3 regions of the Terriglobus albidus genome follow, and region 2 is predicted to be linked to each of the others. Evidence: predicted binding sites of a transcription regulator. Region 2 holds the regulator's gene; each other region holds the start of a gene.
What was found. Region 2 encodes LexA, which represses DNA repair genes until DNA is damaged. Its sites were predicted from a motif close to CANTTCGCTTTTTATTCGC; they were not measured.

Region 1 (7,604 bases), 2.8 Mb from region 2:
ATCCACCGACACAAGCTGGTGGAGATCCGGACCCGGGTGAAGAACGGGCTGCAGCACCTGGCGATGAACCGTGGCGTACAGAAGCAGTCGCGGCTGTGGAGCGTTCGGGGGAGGGCTGAGTTGGAAAAGCTTCCTCTGGAGGGCTGGAGTGCCCGGCGACGGGAGGATCTGCTGGAGCTGATGAAGGGTCTGGATCAGCAGATCAAGGAGCTGGATGAGGCAGTCGTGCAGGCGGCCAGGGAGGATGCGAAGGCGGAGCTGTTGATGAGCCAGCCGGGAGTCGGTCCGATCACGGCGATGGCCTTCGTACTGACGATCGGCGATGTGAGCCGGTTCGAGTACAGCGGGAAGGTCGCCAGCTATCTGGGCCTGATCCCCAGCGAATACACCTCGGGCGGCAAGCGCAAACTGGGAGCCATCAGCAAGCAGGGCAACCGGTTCATGCGCCAGTTGCTGGTCGAAGCAGCTCAGACGGCCTGCCGGCTGGATGAAGGATTTCGAAAGCAGTATCAGGCTCGCTGCCACCACAAGCCGAAAGCAGTGGCCAAGGTGGCGGCAGCAAGGAGGTTAGCAGTGCGGCTCTACTGGATGCTCAGGCTGAACAAACGCTATCCAGAGATCGCCCATATCGAGAGCAGCTCGGGGGTGCCCCTGGCCATCCATGGTCGTGACGTTGAGTGAGCGCTTTCGCATCCAGCACAGGCTGGATGTCCGCATAGAAGCATCATGGCCTGTTGTATATGGTCGAATCGATGGTTGGTGGGGCTAGGCCCCACAGAGATGTGATGCAGCGTTGAGTTACCCCAGAAGACACCGGTCCTCTAACCCCTTGCCTCTGGACTCTCAAACGGTGCTCCCGCATCGAATAATGACGTACGCTCTTTTTACCCCTTGACACAGTCTTCTTCCTTATCGAGGGGCACCCAGGTGTAGGCTCTCTAGGCGGTTGCGGGTGTCTTTGGCTCCATGAAGAGTTTGCCGACTGCCATCAGGATCAGCAGAAGTACGGCGCAGAGAGTGAAGACCTGGCGGGTGCCGGTGTGTTGTGCCAGTACGCCTGACAGGATCAAGCCCAGGATCTGTGCGGTGAAGATCATCGACATCAGCGTGGAGCCGACGCGGCCCATCAGGTGATGCGGCGTCTCCTGCTGAATCATTGTTTGTGCCGGGATGATGATGCCCGCGACTGAGAGGCCGATCACCAGGTTGCCGAGGATGCATGTGGCCAGATAGGGAATACCGGCAAGGATCACCAGGCCGATAGCAATTCCACTCAGGCCGGCGTAGACCAGCACCGTATTCTTCATCTTCTTGCCGAAGGTATTCAGCAGGTTCATGCCCAGCAGAATGCCGGCTCCGATGGAGGCTGAGGCTGCGCCGAAAGAGCGTGGTGTGGTGGCATGCAGCACATCGCGCACGTAGACAGCGATGAGCGGACCGAAGCATCCCAGCACGAACATGCCAGAGGCCAACGCGAGGATCACGAACAGCAGCGCCGCATGATGCAGTATGAACTGGATGCCCTGCTGCATGTCATGCAGCACGCGCGCTACACCGGTCTTGGTGGTCTGGTGTTCCGCGGCTACCGGCGGACGCGTGATGGTGATGCTGGCGATAAAACTGGCGGAGGCCACGAAGCTGATCGCGTCCACGATGTAGCAGGCCTTCGCTCCCAAAGCTGTTACCAATACGCCTGCAGCCGCCGGACCGACGATGCGCATGACGAACATGACCTGCTGCATCAGAGCATTGGCGGAGCGCAGGCCGTGCATCGGCACCGCCGAGCGGAGGGTGACTCCCTGTGCCGGATTGAAGAAGCTGGAGACGATAGAGATGGCCGCGAGAATCAGGTAAAACTGCATCGTCGCCCCAGCCCAGATCAGCAACAGACATAGAACCGCGCGTGAAAGGTCGCTGGCGATCAGCGTTCCCTTCAACGACCAGCGGTCGACGAAGACACCGGCCACGATACCCAGAAGGGCAATCGGCAACTGATAGGCGATCTGCACACCCGTCACTTGTTGTGCCGTGGCATGCAGGTTGAAGGTCAGCACGCTGATGACGGCGAACAGCGCCAGGAAGTCGCCGAAGTTCGAGACCACCTGTGCGTACCAGAGCCGGCGCATGGTGGTGATCTTCAACACCTCACGCATCGACATCGGTTCCTGGTGAACGTGCGGAGGCGCCTGGGTTTGCGTTTGGGTTTGCGTGCTCATACGGGTCTTTCCTCCGAAACGCTAAAACGCGCCTCTAAAACGCTAGGACGTGGGTGCGGTGAGGAAATTGTAGGAGCTTAAGCCCAGATTTCGGGAGTGACAAATGTAAGGTTCCTGATATTTCTTTCCAGAAGCAGAGCTGTAGCTTCTACGGTCGGCATCCGCTTTGCTCCCAGCCCCAGATGACTGCCGTCATGCAGCAGAAGATTGGAGGCCTGGCCCTTCTGGCGATTTTTCGCGATACCGCGCTCCAGCCGCTCCAGAAGCTGCTGCGGCGATGCTGGGTTCCAATCCTGCGCGGCGACATTCCACTGCACGGGGATCAAGCCGAGCTCGCGTGCAATGCGTAGGGTGGCGGGGCGGCGGGCTCCGAAGGGAGGACGGAAGAAGCGGATCTTCTGTCCGAGGGTCTGTTCCAGGATGTCGTTGGTCTGGGTAAGCTGACGCCGTGTCTCTCGCGATGAGGTGATAGCGAGGTTGGGATGGGTCAGAGTGTGATTGCCGATCAGGTGGCCTGCAGCGGCGACCCGCCGCGCCAGCACCGCTTCCGCTTTCACAAAGTTGCCCACCATGAAGAAAGTCGCATGGACCTGGTGCTGCGCCAGGATGTCGAGCAGCCGCGGTGTTGCATCAGGATTGGGGCCATCATCATAGGTGAGTGCGACCTGTCCTGGGTCAGACCCGGCAATGAGAGTGGCGCCGTAGATCTGGGATTCCGGTCGATAAGCTGCGTAAACGGAAACACCGACGCCGGCGGCCACGGCCGCTCCGGCAAGTACAGAGGAAAGCATGCCTCTTAATAATGCCTTCTGCACGGTGCTTGTTAGAAAGTCATTGCGCGAGATATCGGTATATCGGAATGGCAAGTCTTTGCCACGTGCTCTGTTCGCTACTTGGCGAGTCATGAAGTGGGTGATATTTTGCTTTTTATTCGCCTTTTCGGAGGATTTCGTCATGCTGTTCGATCTACCCAGTTACATCGCCATTGAAGGTCCTATCCGCGTGGGGAAATCGACCCTGGCAGGCATGCTGGCCGAGAAGATGGAGGCGTATCGCGTTACGGAGCCCGAAGATAATCCCTTTCTCGACCGCTTTTACCGGCAGGAACCGGGCATGGCCTTCGCCACCCAGATGTGGTTTCTTGAGGCTCGATACGCCCAGTTACAGGTTGCGGAACGGATGGCCGGCGGTGATGTTGTGCGCCAGAGCGTTGTTTCCGACTACATGTTTGAGAAGGACAAGCTCTTCGCCTGCCTGAACCTGGGGGACGATGAACTGAAGCTTTATAACCGCCTCTATGAGCCCATGCGCAATGATCTGTCGACACCTGACCTGGTGATCTACCTGAAAGCGACTCCCGACGTGCTGCGTACGCGCCTGAAACGAAAGGGCGTGCCCGGGGAACGTGCTGTCAGCGAAGAGTATTTGGAGACGGTGATCGAGGCGTATGAACATTTCTTCTCCCGCTACACGGCCAGCGACCTGCTGGTGATCGATACCTCGCAGATCGATTTCGTGCACAATAATCGGGATCTGCAGGCTCTTTTTCGGCGACTGGATGCTCCGGTAAAAGGGACGCAGCATTTCCTGATGGTGGGGTAGGGGTGCTTCTGTTGGGCAACTTCCACCCGGGCACGGTGGTTCCAAGAGAGTAGGACTCAGCACTCCTTCAGGAGTTTGTTCCCATCAGGAGCTTGTTCCCGTCAGGAGTTTGTTCCCGCCAGGAGTTTGTTCAAAGACATGTTCGATCGGGTTTTGATCTTTCTGATGGGGATGCTTCTGCTCCTCGGCTCGGGTGCGGCACAGCAATCATCGACAGCCGACACCCCAGGCGCGAATGAAAGTTCTGGAACGCTGCTGAAGGTTCAGATGCAGGAGCGTGTCAGTTCCGCGGATGCCCGGAACGGCCAGACCTTGCGCGGTCAGCTTACCGAGGCCGTTACCCTCGAGGGTCGTGCTTTCGCTGTGGGAGCTCCGGTGACGGTTACTGTGGTTGCCGTCGCCAAGGCGGGCGAGATCAACAGTGCCGGAGAGCTTTCGCTGCAGGTAGAGGCGGTTGGGCAAGAGGAAGTGCTGAGCGACGTCATCGTGATCCTGGGCAAGGAAGGCACGCGAGAGCTGGGGGATAGTGCGCCGGCCAAGGGGACTGAGGCTGTGGTGGAGGCGAAGTCCGTGCTGACGTTCCATGTTGTTCCGCTGGGGTTGGCGAATCGGGAGCGTCGGCTGGGGCAGGAGAAAAGGTTGGAGGCGGCCGGTGCGGTGGGTGCAGGTCTGTTGTCCGTGGAATAGATTTGGATCTCGCTACGCGAGATATCCCACCCATCGCCTTATCACCCAACGAAGTTCGTCCGGGACCCGAATATCCCATATCTCGGCAGAGCCGAGATATGGGATATTCGGATTTGTGGAGCTCTAAAAGCAGGTCCTTCGCCGACGCTCAGTCATTCCTACTTATCGGCTTTTACGTAGGCCAGGACCTCTTCGGCGTGGCCTTCCGGCTTTACTTTGGGGAAGATGTGCAGCAGCTTGCGGCCGGGGCCGATCAGGTAGGTGGTGCGCTCGATTCCAGTGACCGGTTTGCCGTACATCGTCTTCTGCTTGATGACGTCGAAGTAGTTGCAGATCTTCTGGTCGTGGTCGGCCAGGAGGGGGTAGTTCAGGTCGTATTTTTCCGCGAATTTCTTCTGCGCCTTTACGGTGTCGCGGGAGATGCCGAGAACGACAACGCCCGCCTTTTTCAGCTTGTCGATGGCGTCCCGGAAGCCGCAGGCCTCGATGGTGCAGCCAGGGGTATCTGCTTTGGGGTAAAAGAACAAAACGACAGGTTTGGGGTCAAAGCTGGAGAGGGTGACCGGGTTGCCGTCCTGATCGTTGAGAGTAAAGTCTTCGATAATGTCGCCTGCTTGTGGTGGCATGGATGCAAAGGTACAGCGCCTGCGGGTTGAGCCGCAAGGCAGGGCTGCAAGGTAGCGGAACCGCGAGATTGGCCGTCTTATGAGTGTGATGAGAGTTTCCAGAGGAATCGGATTCGCCGCCGTTGCGGCGATGGTGGCCGCAGCGCCGGCCCAGATGCATCGTGTTGCCAAGAAAGACAATGTCACCCGTGCGATCGGCGTATACGAGTGGACCGGCGACGATATCAAGAAACCGCTGGCGAGCCGGCTGGTCCCTGTCTCGCTCTTCGTCGACGGAGATTACCAGGATGCCGGTCTCTACCTGGCGCGGCCTGTCCCCCTGGCGCTGAGCACGGACGTTGTGTATGAGCTGCAGGACTCCGGTGAGCCCAAGGGATTGCTCGACCTGGACTTTGCCCGCAACCTGAAGCCGGACGCTGCCGTCAGCAGCGTGTACGACCAGGGATGGATGGGGTATGGCAAGTGGCAACCTTTGCCGGTGGATAAGCCCAAGCCTCCGCAAAAGGTCGTCCTGGAGTCCACCGACAAGGATGACAGCCGTCCCAAGCTTGGCCGCAAAGATAAAGATAAGAAGGACAAGTCGAACTCGAAGGATTCAAAGGACAGCAAGAACGGCAAAGACAAAGATCAGAGCGGCGTCACCGGCGTCGGGGACGATCCATCGGATGACGCCGATCGCCCCACGCTGAAGAAGCGCACGGAGAAGGAGAAGCGCGACGCCATCAAGAACGATACCGCCAACGTGCAGACGCTGGGGGATCTGAATGACGACCCTGATCGCCCGAAGATCATGCGCGGTAAGCCGGCGAAGCTGGCGGAGGCTCCGCAACTGAGCGGCATGCCGGCCAACCTGCATCAGATCGTTGCCGTCAGCGATGCCGCTTCGCGCGAGATCCACGACTTCACCTATCGTTTCCGCGATCCTTCGGAGAAGACGGAGATTCAGGCCAAGCTGGAGAAGGTGGCGATGTCGCTGGTCGCTCCATCGCCGACTGCTACACCCGCGCCGATCAAGACTGGTGGTGTGAGCCGTTCCACGGGAGCACGCAGCAAGCTGAAGGCTGCTCCGGTGACGGAGACTCCGGCGGTGAAGCTGGCTGATGAGAAGTTTTCCGCTTTCGAGCTCAGCTACAACAGCGCCCCGGTTTTTGTGCTGGAGGCCCATACAAGTGGTGAGGGAGGGGCGCCGGTGAAATATGTCACGGTGGTTGCGCAGAATGACAGCTTCGGCGAGCCGCAGGTGGCGGTGAAGACAGTGACCGATGCCATCCACATGGATACAACGCCGCGGATGCATCTGGTGGGTGTTGTGGACGCGGAGGCATCCAATCGTGCCAGTCTGGTGATGGAACTGCGCGGAGAACAGGCGCGATCATTTGCGATGTATCGCGTGATCGGCGGGCAGGCGACGAAGTTCTTTGAGACTGGGGCTACACAGTAGGGTTGCGGGTTAATGTGAAACGCTCCGCAGAGATGCGGAGCGTTTTTTGTTTGGGGGCTGAAGATGTCTCGGGTGATCGCCGCCAACGTGGTCCTATAGAGCGGGCTTTCAGCCCTTCTCTCCCCCTGTTGCGCCGATACCGGGCGTTGCCCCAGGCTGGTATCGAGCGCGCCTTCAGCGCTTCTTTATGTCTGGCGTTCGCTGGCTTCGCTCAGAGTAACGCGCAACTCGATTTTCTTGCGAGCGCGGAAGATTGTGACAGTCACCGTGTCGCCTGCCTTGTGGGAGTTCATCACGTCAGAGACGTCCTGCTGGGTGGTGATGTCCTGTCCGTCGATGGAGACGATAAGGTCTCCGCCGATCATCACCGGTGTGTTGCCCATGTAGGCGCGTTGTGAGCCGCCCTTCAGACCGGCCCGTTCTGCCGCACCGCCGGGGAGTACTCGTTCTACAAGGACGCCATAGTCAGCCGCGAGGCCAAGCTGATCGGCGATGTCCGGGCCGATCGGCAGCGTGACGACATCGAGAGCAGGCCTACGAACGTGGCCATAGCGAGCCAGGTCATCAACGAAGGCGCGAGCGGTGTTGATGGGAATAGCGAAGCCGATGCCGGCGCTCTGGTCGCTGCCGTTGGAGGCGATCATCGTGTTGATGCCGATGACCTCGCCACGCGAGTTCAGCAGCGGTCCGCCGGAGTTACCGGGGTTGATCGCGGCATCGGTCTGGATGGCATTGTCGATGGCCGCTCCCGTCGGTCCGCGGACGGAACGAAGGGCGGAGATGATGCCGCGGGTCATGGTTCCGTTCAGACCGAAAGGATTGCCGATAGCGTAGACCTTCTGTCCAACGACAATGTTCTTGGAGTCGGCCAGGGTGACTGGCGTAAGGTTTGGCGCATTGATCTGCAGCAGGGCCAGGTCATGGCTTTTGTCTACCTGCACAACCTTGGCGGTGTACTTGTGCTTATCGTTCAGCGTGACTTCGATGCGCTGGCCATCCTGAATGACGTGGTTATTCGTCAGGATGTGTCCC
Region 2 (7,604 bases):
TCTGCATCATCTGCTGGTATGCAGCTACGGCTTTATTCCGTACCTGCAGAGCTAACTCGAAGGCCATGTCCGCTTTCTGGGTTGCAATCATCGCCTCGTGAATTTCGACACCGCTACCGTCCATCAAACCCTTTACAGCCGTCTGCGCCTGCTTGTCCAACGCAGTGGCATCATGCAGCGCACCCGCCAGAACATTGGCAAAAGGAGATTCCGCCTGCTCGGTCGAAGCTGGTGGCGTGACCACATTGCCGATTCCGGGAATTGTTCCTGTTAGCCGAATCGCGTCCATATCTGTCTCTTACTTCAAGATGTCCAGCGAGCTGGTGATCATGCTTTTCTCTGCCTGTACCGCCGATGCATTCATTCCGTAGCTGCGCTGCGCACTCATCAGTTCCACCATCTCGGTCAGCGGATCGATATCGGGATAGGCAACATATCCATTCGCATCGGCGTCCGGATGTCCCGGATCAAAGCGCATAATCGGCGCTTTGGCATCATCCTGCACTCCGGCAACTTCCACGCCTCCGGTCGCATTTGAGCTCACAGAGCCGCCATGCATTCCGAGATGCGACATAAAGGCAGCGCCGAACGTGCCATCCTGGCCGGCGGTCTGGAAGACCACCTGCTGCCTGCGGTACGGTCCTCCATCGGCGGTGCGGGTCGTCTCCGCATTGGCCATATTGCTGGCCGTTACTTCGGCGCGAACTCTCTCGGCCTGCAGCGCGGATGCGCTGACATCCATCACACCAAACAGATTCATGCCTTACCGTCCGCTTTGATCGCGTCCATGACGCGCGAATATTCCCGCTTCAGCAGTTCCACGCCGGTACGGAAAGCGAGCTGTGACTTTGCCAACTGCATGCCCTCGCGCTCAAGGGAGACATTGTTGCCGTCCGGCCGGGCCACCAGGCCATCAACATCCTGCGTGCCCGGAGTAAATGTGCCGCTTGCGGTGCCCTCCATGGCGTGCCGCATCTCATCTTCGAAACTGAAACCCTGAGTCCGGTAGCCGGGAGTGTCAGCATTGGCCATATTGCTGGCCGTTAGCTTCATCTGGGAGCTGGCCAGGTCCAGATACCGCGTCAACGCATCACTGATCGCACTGGTCTGCATCAGACATCCTCTCCCTCAAGCGTTTGAACTTATCGCCGATAGAGAGTGCAGGTTTGGCTCCATTCTTCAGGCAGACATCTAAGAAGCCTCTCAGCCTCAATCATTAGAGCGAAACAAGAAACCGGGCTTTCGCCCGGTCTTGGAAGGAAGTGCGCTCATAAGATTGACGTCTGGAACAGATGACAATGCCCTATGCCCGTTTGCGACGGAGGATCACTTCCGTCATTCCAATCTCCGGACGGTCTTCCGCCAGAATGGCCGCTCGCTCCAAAACGTGCCCTAATTCGCGGACATTTCCGGGCCAGTCGTATCCCTGGAAGGTCTCCAGGGCCGCCTGGGAGAGGCGTTTCTGCGGCATCGTTTCGCCAAGCTTATTGAGGATATGTGTCGCCAGCAGCGGGATGTCCTCTGCCCGCTCGCGCAATGCCGGAATGACCACAGGAAAAACTGCCAGCCGATGGTAGAGGTCCAGCCGGAAGGTCCGCTCCTGGCTCAGCCGTTCCAGATCGCGGTGGGTTGCAGCGATCACACGCACATCTACCCGAACGGTCTCGTTGTCGCCTACCCGCTGCAGTTCCCCGTTCTCCAGAAAGCGCAACATCTTGGCCTGCAATGGCAGCGGCATCTCACCAATTTCGTCCAGAAACAACGTGCCGCCATTCGCTGCCTCAATGCGGCCGGTGCGTGACTGCACTGCGCCGGTAAAGGCACCGCGGGTATGCCCGAACAGTTCGGCTTCCAACAGCGCCTCCGGAATGGCGGCGCAGTTCAAGGTCACAAATGGCTTCTGGGAGCGAGGGCTGAGCCGGTGGATCGCCCTTGAAACCACCTCTTTACCTGTCCCCGTCTCTCCTTCAATCAGGACGGTCGTATCGCGGGGCGCAACCAGACGAACCATGCGAGCCAGCTCGCGCATGCCCGAGCTATTACCGATCATTCCCGGCAACAAGGCCGCATCCACAGGAAGCTCAGAGGGAACAATCACGGGGACGGGCGCCGCAGGCTCTCGCTCGGGGACTACGGCCGCCGGTGCCGGCGTCTCCACCATATCTTCCTCTGCTGCCCGTAGGACATGCAGCAACTCATGCCGCCGTGGGCTTCTCGGTCCGTCTCCCACCGGTGCACCATCGGCACGCAGAATATCGACCGATGGAAATGCCTGACGTACCCAAGCGATAAATCCATCCACTTCCAGGTCCGGCAACCAGTTGTCGACAATAAGAGCTTCCGGAATATGCTGCTCCATGCTCGCCATCGCCTCTGCGCCGCCGGAAGCGGCCTCCACCTGCCAACGCAGGCCCTCAAGCGACGTAACCCATCGAAAACGCCGGTCTCCGTCTGCGCTGACAACAACGGCATGGCGAACGGATACCGATCCGTTCGCCACCCTAGTTTCAAATGGCATTATTTAAGGTCCCCTGGCCCGTCTTGCATCGCTTCTCGAAGCTGCTGCCGCATCCGCATTGCGATGCCATTCAAGCGTTCGCATTCCGTCAGACTGTCGGCTATGGCGCGACGCATGCCTTCCTCGTCGCCCTCCATCTCTGCCAACTCTAGACGGCACTGCAACGCCGTCAGCGGTTGGCACAGGTCATGCAGCATCACACTCAGTTCCTGCACCTGTTCACGATCCATAATTGTCACGCGTGTCGCAATATCCGTGTTGTACTACCGGCGGCTACGCTCTGTGAACCTGATTTTTCCGGAAGGCCACCGAGGAATGACATATTCCGTAACCGATAACCCTCGCCGCGAACCGTTTCAATCAACGCAGCGCCATCCGATACCCCTTGCACGGTCAGCTTCCGGCGCAGGTAGTTGATGTATACGTCCACAACATTGGTCCCAGTATGGGACGTTGTCCGCCAAACACCCTTCAGAAGCTGTGCACGGGAAACGGCCTTCCCCTTATGGAGCAGGAGGTACTCGAGCAGGGCATATTCCTTTGAGGTCAGCTCTACTTCCACGTCGGCCACGCGCACCTGACGGAGCATACGGTTCACTTCCAGGACACCGTACTTCAGAAGCTGATCGGGTACGTGCTTCTTCCGGCGCATCACAGCACGGCAGCGCGCTGTTAACTCATGGAAGCTGAATGGTTTGAGCAGATAATCGTCGGCTCCGAGATCCAGACAGCGCACCCGCTCTTCGACCTGAGTCCGCCCGGTCAGTACAAGTACGGAAGTGTGGGGCATCCTGCGGTGTACTTCCTCAAGCAGTTGAGCTCCATCCATTTTGGGCAAACTCAGATCCAGAACGACAAGCTCCGGATTCTCTTCCATTGCGTGATGGAGCGCGGCTTCTCCATCCTGTAACCACTCGACTTGATGACCTTCTTTTTCAAGTCCCCTCTTCAAGAGCATTCCAAGGGCTTTATCGTCTTCCACCAGCAGAATTCCCATTTGTTTCTCCAATTCACTGACTAACCTAGCGAAAAGCTAAAAGTTCCGACTCTTGCGTTCGTTCACGTCTTTGCAGATAAGACTTATGTACCTACCTTGATTCGTGCACAGGGGTAACCGCAAGCCTGCGTTACCAGGACTTTTTTGCCGCAGCCCCAAAACGGGAATCTAAAGAGGAATTTAGCGAGTTACTTCCTAACGTCTTCTCTGTTGCGATTCGCTTTTTATTCGCTAAAATGTCAGACATGGCAATTACCCGGCGGCAAAAGGACGTTCTCGACTTCCTCACCTCATTCACGCAGCGTTGCGGATATTCCCCTTCGTATGAGGAGATCGCCAGCGGCCTCGGCGTCAATTCGCTTGCCACCGTTCACAAGCACATCACGAACCTACAGAACAAAGGTTTGTTGCAGCGTGCACACAATCGCAGCCGTTCGATCGACGTTCTACCGGCACGTTCTTCCAAGAAAGGTACCGATCGCCTTCCACTGTTAGGCCGCATTGCCGCTGGACGGCCGGTGGAAGCAGTCGAGACGGCTGAAACCATCTCGCTCAGCGATATTCTTGGCAACCGGGAGGTCTTCGCTCTCGAGGTCCGTGGCGATTCCATGCGGGACGAACATATCGTCTCCGGCGACTATGTTCTGGTTGAGCGTACCCGCACCGCCCGGGAGGGCGAAATTGTCGTCGCTTTGGTGGACGGTACTGATGCCACCCTAAAGCGGTTTTACAGGGAAGGCAGCATGATTCGCCTACAACCTTCAAACTCCGAGATGGCGCCGATCTTCGCCCCGGCGGCCGCGGTAACGATCCAGGGTAAGGTCCTGGGCGTGCTACGAAAGTACTAGAGCATTTTTCCTGTTGCTGGGTATCCCGGGAGGAGCGTGCAGCGGCGTTTTCATTGCGGAAAACGAAAACGCCCGTAGATGCGGAAACCCTACACTACGCCTACAGGAAAAATGCTCTAACCCACCAGGCCGCCTAAGGGCGTGTCCTCTGTTACCTAACTTTCAGGGAACCAATCTCCTATTTCGCGCGTACTCCCTTCCGTAACCACCCCACCGGAGGATCAGGAGTATCATGGCCGCACCCCGCAAATCCAAGCGCAAACTGTATATCTGGGGCGGCATTGCCGTCGTCGTTCTGGCCGCGGGCCTTACGTTTGCCATCAAGGCCTCCGGCTCCAGTTCGAAGATTGATGCTTCCCAGTTGTCGAAGGTGGAACGCGGCGACATCGCTCGCTCTGTAGTTGCCACCGGTAAGGTTCAGCCCATCGTCAAAGTCGAGGTCAAATCCAAGGCCTCCGGCATCGTCACTAAGCTTTTTGCCGATATCAACCAGCCGGTCAAGATCGGCCAGCCTCTTGCCCAGCTCGACCAGCAGGAACTTCTCGATCAGGTTGCCGCCCAGAAGGCGCAACTGACCGCCGCAGAATCCAACGCTCGGGCCGCCGCCGCCGCAATCGAGTTCGACAAAGTGAATGCCCAGGCTCCTGATCTGCCCAACTTCAAAAACACTTACGAACGCGCTTTTGCGATGTCCAAGCAAGGAGTTGTCAGCCAGCAGGCGCTGGATGATGCGCAGCAGAAGTACGCTGCCGCCGCCAATGCGCGCGATAAAGCTCTTGCCCAGATCACCGTTGACACCGCCAAATTGCACCAGGCGGAGGCACAGGTTGCGCAGGCTCAGGCATCGCTCAAACAGCTTGAAGAGCAGCTCAGCTACACCAACATCGTCTCTCCGATCGACGGCATGATCCTCTCCCGGGATGTAGAGCTCGGCAATGCCGTCAGCTCCATTCTTGTGATGGGATCCACCGCCACCCTGGTCATGACCCTGGGCGATACAACCCAGGTCTACGTACAGGGCAAGGTCGATGAGAGCGATATCGGCAAGGTTTACCTGGGTCAGCCTGCTCGCATCCGCGTGGAAAGCTTCAAGGACAAAGTCTTCAACGGCAAGGTCACCAAGATCGCTCCGTTGGGTGTCGAGAAGGACAACGTTACGACCTTCGAAGTACGGGTATCGATCGACAATCCCGGCGGCGAGTTGAAGGCCAATATGACCGCAAACGCCGAGGTCATCCTCGAAGAGCACAAGAATGTGCTCACCGTTCCGGAGCAGGCTGTTATCTACGATAAGCAGCGTAACGCCAGCATCGAGATCCCGGACTCCAAGGCAGAGAAGGGCCGCCGGAAAGTCCCCGTAAAAGTAGGCATCTCCAACGGCACAAGGACCGAGCTTCTGAGCGGTCTCAACCAGAACGACCAGGTCATTCTGCAGCAGTAAACTGCGTTTTATCGTGAAACCATAGAGGGAACAACCATGAAGATCCTTCGTACTCTACTTACCGCAACCGCACTCGCAGCCGTCGCCGTACTCGCCACGGCTGAGGACTTTTCCCGTACCCTCACTGTCTCCGGGTCGACCAATGTCAGCGTCTCCACTGGTTCCGGATACGTCAAGGTTGTTCCCGGCTCGAATTCGGAGGTTCGGATCGTCGGCCACGTTCGCGCCGGCTCCGGAGGATGGTTTGCCGGTAATGCCGACGAGCGCATCCGCCAGATTGTCGCCAACCCGCCCATTGTTCAGTCGGGTTCCAGCGTTACGATCGGTCAGACTCAAGGCAATAACGATCTTTACCGTAATATCGTCATCGACTACGACATCAACGTTCCGACCGCGACAAATCTCCGGGCCAACTCCGGTTCCGGTTCCGTCATGATCGGCGGAATCATGGGAGCAGTTACCGCCAATACCGGTTCCGGTGACGTTCAAGTCTCAAATATTGGCTCAGATGCGAAGCTGGAAACCGGCTCAGGATCGATCCGCGCCGACGGAATTCATGGTTCAGCGACGCTTCAGACGGGCTCTGGTGACATTGAGCTTCGCCAGTCGGCCGCCGGCGACGTGCGTGCCCAAACGGGATCCGGCTCCCTCCGGATCCACGGTTTCAACGGAGGTCTGCGGGCTGGAACCGGATCTGGAGATATCGAAATTGACGGTACGCCGTCTTCCGACTGGAAACTCGAGACCGGATCAGGCTCGGTTCGGCTTACCGTGGGGAACGCCAAGTTTTCCCTTAACGCATCTACCGGATCCGGAACGGTGCGCGTAGCGCAGCCCATCCTGATGCAGGGTACGCTCAATCGCCACCATGTCCTTGGCGCCGTCAACGGCGGCGGACCTGTAATCAAAGCTGAGACCGGATCAGGAGACATCGAAATTCGCTAACAGGTTTAACTTCCTTACCGCGGCGGAGAGTGCAGACTCCGCCGCTCTTTTTTTAAGCCAGGCTAGAGCATTTTTCCTGTAGGTGTGTGCAGGACTTGTGCACCTATGGGCGTTTTTCGCAATGAAAACGCCGCTGCACTCCCCTTCCGGAATACCCAGCAACAGGAAAAATGCTCTAGGACGCCCTAGGCTTGCGCTGCACCTTCCATGCCTTGCACACTCTAGAGAGAATGGCTCTACCACCCCCCTCCCAGCTTCGTCTCCTCGTCTTCGATCTCGACGGAACCCTGATCGACTCCCGGCAGGATCTCACCAATTCCGTCAATGCAATGCTGAGTCACCTGGGGAAGCCGGCTCTGCCAGACGCTGTCATTACCACCTATATCGGCGACGGAGCATCCATGCTGGTACGCCGCGCGCTCGGCGACCCGGAGGGGGATCTACACGACGAAGAGTATGTCCAACAGGCCCTGACCTTCTTCCTGGACTACTATCGGGTACACAAGCTCGATTTCACCCTCGTCTACGACGGTGTGCTCCAATCACTTGAAGCCATCCGTATAGCTCATCCTCATCTGAAGATGGCCATACTTACGAACAAACCCGTCAATCCGTCCCGTGAAATTAGCCGTGCTTTGGGCCTGGAGCCATTTTTCTTCGAAAACTATGGAGGCAACAGCTTTCATACCAAGAAACCCGATCCATTGGGACTTGAGACACTCATGCATGAAGCTGCCGCCACACCCGGCCAAACCGTGATGATAGGGGACTCGGCCGTAGACATCCTTACTGCACAGAATGCCGGAGCATGGTCGATTGGGTGCACCTTTGGTCTGTCAGCCGACACACTGAAAA
Region 3 (7,604 bases), 720 kb from region 2:
GGCCGTCCGATGTTCTTCATCGACATTGCTGTGCCACGCGACGTGGAGCCGGCGATGAACCAGGTCGACGGAGCCTTTGTCTATGACATCGACGACCTGCAACAGGTTGCCGCAGCCAACCTGGCCGAGCGTAGCAAAGAAGCGCAGGCTGCCGAGCGCATCGTAGCCCGCGAAGTGGATCGTTACGAGCAGCGGTTGCAGACCCTGGATGCGGTGCCCACCATCCGCGCCATGCAGGTAACTGCTGAAGCCATGCGCGAGGCGGAGCTGCGCCGTGCGCAGTCCAGGCTGGCCGGGCTGACCGAAGAACAACAGCAGGCTGTGGAGGCATTGACCCGCGGCCTGGTGAACAAGTTTCTCCATGGGCCGATGGCCGGAGTGCGCGAAGCGGCACGCGATGGCGATGCCGAGACTCTGGATGCGCTGCGCCGCGCTTTCGCTCCCCAACAGGAAGGAGAGTCCAAGTGAACCTTCGTATCGGCTCCCGTGGATCGGCGTTGGCGCTCTGGCAGGCTGAGCATGTTGCCTGCCTGCTGCGCGCGCACGGCCACGAGGTCTCCATTGAGATCATCAAGACCACCGGCGACCGGATGCAGGAACCAGGCTTCGTTGTGCCTGCGGGCGTGGACGGCAAGGGAATCTTCACCAAGGAGATCGAAGAGGCGCTTGCCGCCGGCAGGGTCGATCTCGCCGTGCACTCGCTCAAGGATCTGCCGACCGAGTTGAACCCGGCCTTCGAGCTGGGAGCGATTCCGGAGCGTGCGGACTCACGCGATGCGCTGATCTGCCCGGAGTGGCTGCTGATGCACACGCTGCCGATCGGCGCTCGTATCGGAACTACGAGTCCTCGCCGCCGGGCGCAGTTGCTGGCGCATCGGCCGGACTTTCAGTTTGTGCCGATCCGCGGCAATATCGATACCCGCCTGCGCAAGCTGCGGGAAGGGCAGTGTGATGCGCTGGTCCTGGCTGCCGCCGGGCTCGACCGCCTGGGGCCGGAGAAGCTGAACATGCCGCCGGATTGGGTTCGTCAGCGTTTCGATCCAGAGGATATCTGTCCTTCTCCGGGGCAGGGGGCTCTGGCGATCGAGATCCGGTCGGGGGATGCTGCTGTGGGTGAGGCTGTCCGCCTGCTGCACTGCGAGACGACCGCCTGGTGTGTGGATGCGGAGCGTGCGGTGTTGGCGGCGCTGGGCGGAGGCTGCAGCGTGCCCATCGGAGCGCACTGTGCCGGAGAAGGGAAGTTCCGCCGTATGCTGGCCTGCGTCGTTGCCGAGGATGGCGATCGGATGGTGCAGATCTCGCGTACTCCCGAAGAGGAGGACACGCCGCAGAGCTTTGGCGAGTTTGTCGCCGGGGAGTTGGAACGCCGCGGAGCCAACGAACTTCTTCATCCAACGGTTTAAGGTTCACTCGTTTCGTGATGACTCATCGAGTCCTTGTCATCCGCGCTCTTCATCAGAGTTCCGAGCTGGCCGATGCGCTTCAGCAGGCTGGCTTGGAGCCTGTGATCGTGCCGGTGCTTGAGATTGCTCCGCCGCAGAGCTTTGCTGGACTGGAGGATGCCATTGCACGTCTTTCCACGTTCGATTGGCTGTTGTTTACCAGCGCTAATGCGGTTGAGGTCTTTCGCCAGCGCTTCCGCGGAGAGTTGCCGCCCACATTACGCCTGGCGGTGATTGGAAGTATTACGGCGCGGGCGGCGCAGAAAGCCGGCTTCGAGATCGCGCTGCAGCCTGAGAAGGCGACCGGCGAAGGTCTGGCCGAGGCGCTGCTGCCTCGTGCCCCCGGGGCACGTATGCTGCTGGTGCGTGCCGCGGTTGCGCGAGATGTTCTTCCCGCGACACTTGAGGAGGCCGGAGCGAAAGTGGAGATTGCGGAGGCCTACAGAACCGTAATCCCAGCCTCAGCTCCTGGCGTGTTGCGGGAGCTTTTCGCCGGCCCAGCTCCGCCCGCTGCCATTGCCTTTACCTCGTCTTCGTCGGTGCATCATCTGTTGCAGGTGTTGGAGGCGGGTGGCCTGCGGCTGCCTGAGTCGACCATCCTGGCGACCATCGGCCCCATTACCTCTGCTACGCTGCGTGATGCGGGCTACCTGCCGACTGTCGAAGCGAAGGAGGCCAATGTGATCTCGCTCGCGAAGGCGATTGCGTCTGCTCTGGAGCAGGTCGTATGAGCTGGCTGGTATGGGCGCTGCTCTCGGCTGTCTTCGCGGCGGCCACAGCCATCCTTGCCAAGATCGGTGTAGCGAACATTGACTCCAACCTGGCGACGGCGGTGCGTACTACCGTGATCTTCGTCTTCGCCTGGGGGATCGCGCTGAGCCTGGGGAAGCACGGCGAGCTGCGCCATATCAATACCCGGTCGTGGATCTTTCTTGCGTTATCCGGTCTGGCGACGGGGCTCTCCTGGCTGTGCTACTTCCGTGCTCTGCAGCTTGGACAGGCGTCTCGTGTGGCCCCGATCGACAAGCTGAGTGTGGCGTTGGTGATCGTCTTTGCGTGGATGTTTCTGGGAGAAGCGCTGACACCACTGAAGGTATTGGGTGGCTTGCTGATTACGGCAGGTGCAGTTATTCTGGCGTTCGCTTGAAACTGAAATTAGCTAAAGAAAAAGTTTCTATATTTCTTGTAATATATTGATTTTGTTAGTGTTGTTGTGGGGTTATCCGGCTTGACGGTATGGGTTTCGTTTTAGTGTGAGCTCCAGGTTTTGTCGCTGGAGTTGCAGAGCCTCTCGAGGGTGCATTCGGCGCAGCGGGGTTTGCGGGCGATGCAGACCTGGCGGCCGTGGTAGATGATCCGGTGCGAGTAGTTGATCCATTCGTCCTTGGGAAGGATCTTGATCAGGTCCCGTTCCACCTTCACGGCGTCCGTATGCTTGGTCAGTTCAAGCCGGCGTGAGATCCGAAGTACATGGGTATCCACCACCACTCCGACGGCGATACCGAACCATGAGCCGAGAACGACGTTGGCGGTCTTGCGTGCGACGCCGGGAAGCGTGATCAGCTCCTCCAGGGTCTGCGGGACCTTGTTCCCGAACTTCTCAACGACGGCTTTCGCGGCTCCCTGGATGTTCTTCGCCTTGGCGCGGAAGAAGCCGGTGGTGCGGATGATCTCCTCAATGGCGGGCAGGGGCGCCTCGGCCAGGGCCTTGGGGGTGGGGAAGGTGCGGAAGAGCTCTGGCGTGACCATGTTGACGCGGACGTCAGTGCACTGGGCGGAGAGGGCCGTCGCGACGACCAGCTCCCAGGCAGAGTTGTGGTGCAGCGCGCAGACCGCGTTGGGATACGCCTTGCGCAGGGCATCCAGGATGGCGGCGATCCGTTCCGGGGCAAGCGGATTGTGCGAGCCCTTTTTTGAGGGACTCTTTTTCGCGGCGACCTTTTTCAGGGCGGAAGGTTTTTTAGCAGGTGCAGTGGCTGGCTTGACGGACTTGGTGGCCATGGTCGTTTCCGAATCATAGCGCGGCTGGTTTTGTACCGGTTTTCCACTGGGAGGGGCAAAAATACTTTCGCTTTTTCTTTGCTTGTGCCGCCGCTTTGCTGCTAGACTCTGATTTCCTGCAGCAGGCAAGAGGGATGCGGGACCGACTGAGGAGACACGCAACGTGGCGGATGACCGTTTAAGGGCAGTAGAGCTGGCAATGGCCGGCATTGAGAAACAGTTTGGCAAGGGATCGATCATGCGCCTGGGCGCGCGTGAGGCCATCGTTCCGATCTCGGTGATTTCGACCGGGTCCATCTCTTTCGATGCGGCCCTTGGGGTGGGCGGCGTGCCCCGCGGCCGTGTGATCGAGATCTATGGTCCTGAGTCTTCGGGTAAGACCACCATCACCCTGCAGATCATCGCGGAGGCGCAGAAGGCCGGCGGCCTGGCGGCGTTTGTCGACGCCGAACATGCCCTGGATCCGATCTATGCCCGCAAGCTTGGCGTTGATGTCGACAACCTTCTGGTCAGCCAGCCGGACTACGGTGAACAGGCACTGGAGATCACGGAGGCTCTGGTTCGTACCGGCGCCATCGATGTGCTGGTTGTCGACTCAGTAGCAGCGCTGGTACCGAAGGCCGAACTCGATGGTGAGATGGGTGACTCGCACGTTGGTCTGCAGGCCCGCCTGATGTCGCAGGCGCTGCGTAAGCTGACCGGAACGGTTGCCAAGTCCCGCACCAGCCTGATCTTCATCAACCAGATCCGCGAGAAGATCGGAGTTATGTTCGGTAACCCCGAGACCACCACCGGTGGACGTGCGCTGAAGTTCTACTCTTCGGTTCGTATCGATATCCGCCGTATCGGCGCGGTGAAGGAAGGCGAGGTTGTCACCGGATCGCGCACCAAGGCCAAGGTGGTAAAGAACAAGGTTGCGGCTCCATTCCGCGAGGCTGAGTTCGACATCCTGTACGGCGAAGGTATCTCCCGCGAGGGCGATGTGCTCGATCTGGCTGTGGCCAACAACATCGTGGAGAAGAGCGGCGCCTGGTACAGCTACTCGGGCGAGCGCATCGGTCAGGGACGTGAGAATGTGCGCGGCTTCCTGAAAGAGAACAAGGACACCTTTGAGCGGATCAACAGTGAACTGCGCGCCAAGCTGAAGATCGGTGCCGCAGCAGCAGATATTCCAGCGGTGCCGGAGAACGGCGAGGCGGCGGCTCAGGAGGTCGTCCGCGGACGCAAGTAATTGGTCGTGTGTGCAACAACGCCGCCCGAAAGGGCGGCGTTGTTGCGTTAAAGCCTTGAGTCGCAATACACCGGGTGTCCCATGTCCCTTGGGGACATGGGACGTTCGAGCGGAGCTCGAATCGTTCTGTTACGACCGCTAGGGTGGGTATCTGTGGCTTCCTTGCCCACCCTAACGTTGTGAGCGTTCACCCCAGCGAACAACGTTCGCTGGGGACCCCGAAGGGTGGGGTACCCCGGTTAGTGAAATGGAGGGGTGAGCAGTCAACTCTATCTTGGCTCCGGGTGATGCAGGATCTGTTCCGCGATCTGCTGGATACGCTCGGTGCTGAGCCCTGTCATCTGTTCCTGTGCCAAAGGATGTGTCTGATCGAGCACGGTCAGGTGGGGGCGCCTTCCTACCGGTTGTGTGGCGACCAGTACTTCAAGGCCGAGCGTGCGGGGATAGTGATGCAGTTCGTTGGCAAGATAGCCCGGGAACGGTGGCTCGTCCTCTCGGCCGGGTGTCTTCCAGAGTTCATGGGTCCGGAAGAAGTTCTTCGGGCTCACTTCCACCCAGCAGCCGTAGGCAAAGTAGGGAGCTTCGATTCTGATCTCCGGAGCCGGGCCTGAGCGTGGGTCCAGAAGCTCCGGTGCGGGTTGGTTCTGCTGGTCCAGGATGGGCAGAACGATGCGTCCGCGAAGGAAGAACTGCCGTTCGTCGAGGATGCATTGCTCGGCTGAGATCTGGGCGCGGGTGGCTCGTTCCTCATCCGGGATGGCGATAAAGGCATCCGGCGCCTTGATGCTGTAGCTGGTTGGAGCTGGAGGATGAATCTGCCCGCAGACCGAGCAAAGGAAGCCGTTCGTCATACATCTCCAGCATAAGCGTGTATGCTGCATGTGCGATGCAGCCCGTACGAGCCATCTATCCCGGCACCTTCGATCCGTTGACCAACGGCCACCTTGACCTGATCGCACGCGGCTCCAAGATCGTGGACCACCTGGTAGTGGCCATTCTGCGCAATGTGAACAAGGGGACACCACTATTCACGGTGGAAGAGCGGCTGGAGATGATCCGCGAAGCTGCTGAGGGCTTCCCGAATGTCTCCGTCCAGACATTTGACGGTCTACTGGTGGATTTTGCCCGGCAGCAGGGGGCAGTAGCGGTGCTGCGTGGCATCAGGGCTATCAGCGACTACGAGTATGAGTTCCAGATGGCCATGATGAACCGGAAGCTCGATCCCGAGCTAGAGACCATCTTTATGCTGCCTCATGAAAAGTACACCTATGTGAGCTCGCGACTCATTAAGGGCGTGTTTCAACTGGGCGGGGACGTCAGCAGCCTGGTGCCGGCGCTTGTCATGGATCGCCTGCGGGCGAAAGTGTAGCGAAGCTAGGGGTTTCGCTCTAACGGTCGAATCTGCGACACTGGTACTATGACCACCGCAACAGCAACGCAGAAGAAGGTTCTGACCGACCGCATTAACCGCATCGAAGTTTCAGCGACCATGGCGATTACCGCTGAGGCTCTGAAGATGAAGTCGCAGGGGATTGACCTGGCAGACTTCGGCGCAGGTGAGCCGCATTTTGCGACTCCGCGTCACATCAAAGATGCGGCGATCAAAGCGATCGAAGATAACCACACGCGTTATACGGCTGTTGCCGGTATCCCCGAGGTGCGCAAGGCGATCGTCGAGCGCCACAAGGCAGACTTCGGCACCAACTATGCCGTAGAGGAGTGCGTCTTCTCCGTTGGCGGCAAGCATGCGCTCTTCAACGCGATCCAGGTGCTGGTCGACCATGGCGACGAAGTTGTGCTGCCGGTGCCGTACTGGGTCAGCTTCAAGGACATCATTCAGTACGCGGGCGGCATTCCCGTATACGTCGAGAGCAGCGAGTCGGAGAACTTCCGCATCACCGCAAAGATGATCGAAGCGGTCGTCACGCCAAAGACCAAGGTCATCATTCTGAACACGCCGTCGAATCCGTCGGGTGCAATCATCGCTCCGTCTGATCTGGAGTCGATTGTCCGCCTGGCGCATGCGAAAGGCATCTACGTCCTGCTGGATGAGTGCTACGCGTATCTGAACTTCACTGGCGCCTGCATCAGCGGCGGATCGTTTACCGACTGCAAGGAGCACGTTCTCGTGCTCGGTTCGCTGTCGAAGACTTATGCCATGACCGGCTGGCGCGCGGGTTATGCGCTTGGACCGAAGGCCTTGATCGCTGCGATGAGCAAGCTGCAGAGCCAGAGCACGTCGAACGTCTCCACGCCTGTGCAATATGCTTCGATTGCGGCGCTGACGGCGAGCCAGGAGTGCATTGCGGAGATGCGTGCGGACTACATCCGTCTGCGTGACCGTGTGCTGGAAGGCTTCAAGTCTATCCCGGGCCTGACCTGCACCGTGCCCGAGGGTGCTTTCTATGTGTATCCCAATATCAAGGCATTTCTCGGTAAGGGCGGACTCAACTCAGCGGCGGATGTTGCATCTAAGTTGTTAAGCGAAGCGCATGTGGTTACGGTACCTGGGGAGCCGTTCGGTACCACCGAGCATGTACGTCTCTCCTACGCTGTGTCAGAGGACGTCATTGACAAGGGTGTTGCCCGCATGAAGGAATTCTTCGCGAAATTGTCGTAGCCGTAGGCAAAATCACCAGCGGAGACTGATGGAACAGACATCTTCGAAAGCCCCCAATTTTGTGCCTGTCATTCTGGCAGGCGGCAGTGGTACGCGCTTTTGGCCTCGCAGCCGGAAGGCCACAGCAAAACAGATCCTGGCGCTTGACGGCGAACGGACGATGATTCAGCAGACTGTGGACCGCCTGGCGCTGACCACAGAACGCAAGAATATCTGGGTGATCACGAACTCGGTCCTCGCGGAGAAGATCGGTGCACAGTTGCCGGATGTACCGGTGGGGCACATCCTGTGTGAGCCGGCAGCCCGTAAT

Region 1: the regulator LexA is predicted to act here: its motif matches at 3,133-3,151, upstream of FTW19_RS04960 (deoxynucleoside kinase).
Region 3: the regulator LexA is predicted to act here: its motif matches at 3,507-3,525, upstream of recA (recombinase RecA).

What each region holds. Positions count from the first base shown of each region.
Region 1 is NZ_CP042806.1:1,213,949-1,221,552, forward strand. It holds gene FTW19_RS04945 (IS110 family transposase) at 1-681, shown strand, start outside; gene FTW19_RS04950 (MFS transporter) at 939-2,216, opposite strand; gene FTW19_RS04955 (polysaccharide deacetylase family protein) at 2,294-3,007, opposite strand; gene FTW19_RS04960 (deoxynucleoside kinase) at 3,171-3,818, shown strand; gene FTW19_RS04965 (hypothetical protein) at 3,957-4,505, shown strand; gene bcp (thioredoxin-dependent thiol peroxidase) at 4,664-5,131, opposite strand; gene FTW19_RS04975 (hypothetical protein) at 5,220-6,572, shown strand; gene FTW19_RS04980 (S1C family serine protease) at 6,758-7,604, opposite strand, start outside.
Region 2 is NZ_CP042806.1:4,043,781-4,051,384, forward strand. It holds gene fliE (flagellar hook-basal body complex protein FliE) at 1-289, opposite strand, end outside; gene flgC (flagellar basal body rod protein FlgC) at 299-760, opposite strand; gene flgB (flagellar basal body rod protein FlgB) at 757-1,113, opposite strand; gene FTW19_RS15950 (sigma-54-dependent transcriptional regulator) at 1,304-2,518, opposite strand; gene FTW19_RS15955 (HAMP domain-containing histidine kinase) at 2,518-2,748, opposite strand; gene FTW19_RS15960 (response regulator transcription factor) at 2,754-3,515, opposite strand; gene lexA (transcriptional repressor LexA) at 3,761-4,363, shown strand; gene FTW19_RS15970 (efflux RND transporter periplasmic adaptor subunit) at 4,596-5,804, shown strand; gene FTW19_RS15975 (DUF4097 family beta strand repeat-containing protein) at 5,841-6,749, shown strand; gene FTW19_RS15980 (HAD family hydrolase) at 6,980-7,604, shown strand, end outside.
Region 3 is NZ_CP042806.1:4,761,139-4,768,742, reverse strand. It holds gene hemA (glutamyl-tRNA reductase) at 1-468, shown strand, start outside; gene hemC (hydroxymethylbilane synthase) at 465-1,403, shown strand; gene FTW19_RS19065 (uroporphyrinogen-III synthase) at 1,421-2,173, shown strand; gene FTW19_RS19060 (EamA family transporter) at 2,170-2,589, shown strand; gene nth (endonuclease III) at 2,691-3,443, opposite strand; gene recA (recombinase RecA) at 3,607-4,674, shown strand; gene FTW19_RS19045 (DUF2199 domain-containing protein) at 4,944-5,525, opposite strand; gene coaD (pantetheine-phosphate adenylyltransferase) at 5,561-6,043, shown strand; gene FTW19_RS19035 (pyridoxal phosphate-dependent aminotransferase) at 6,092-7,294, shown strand; gene FTW19_RS19030 (mannose-1-phosphate guanylyltransferase) at 7,323-7,604, shown strand, end outside.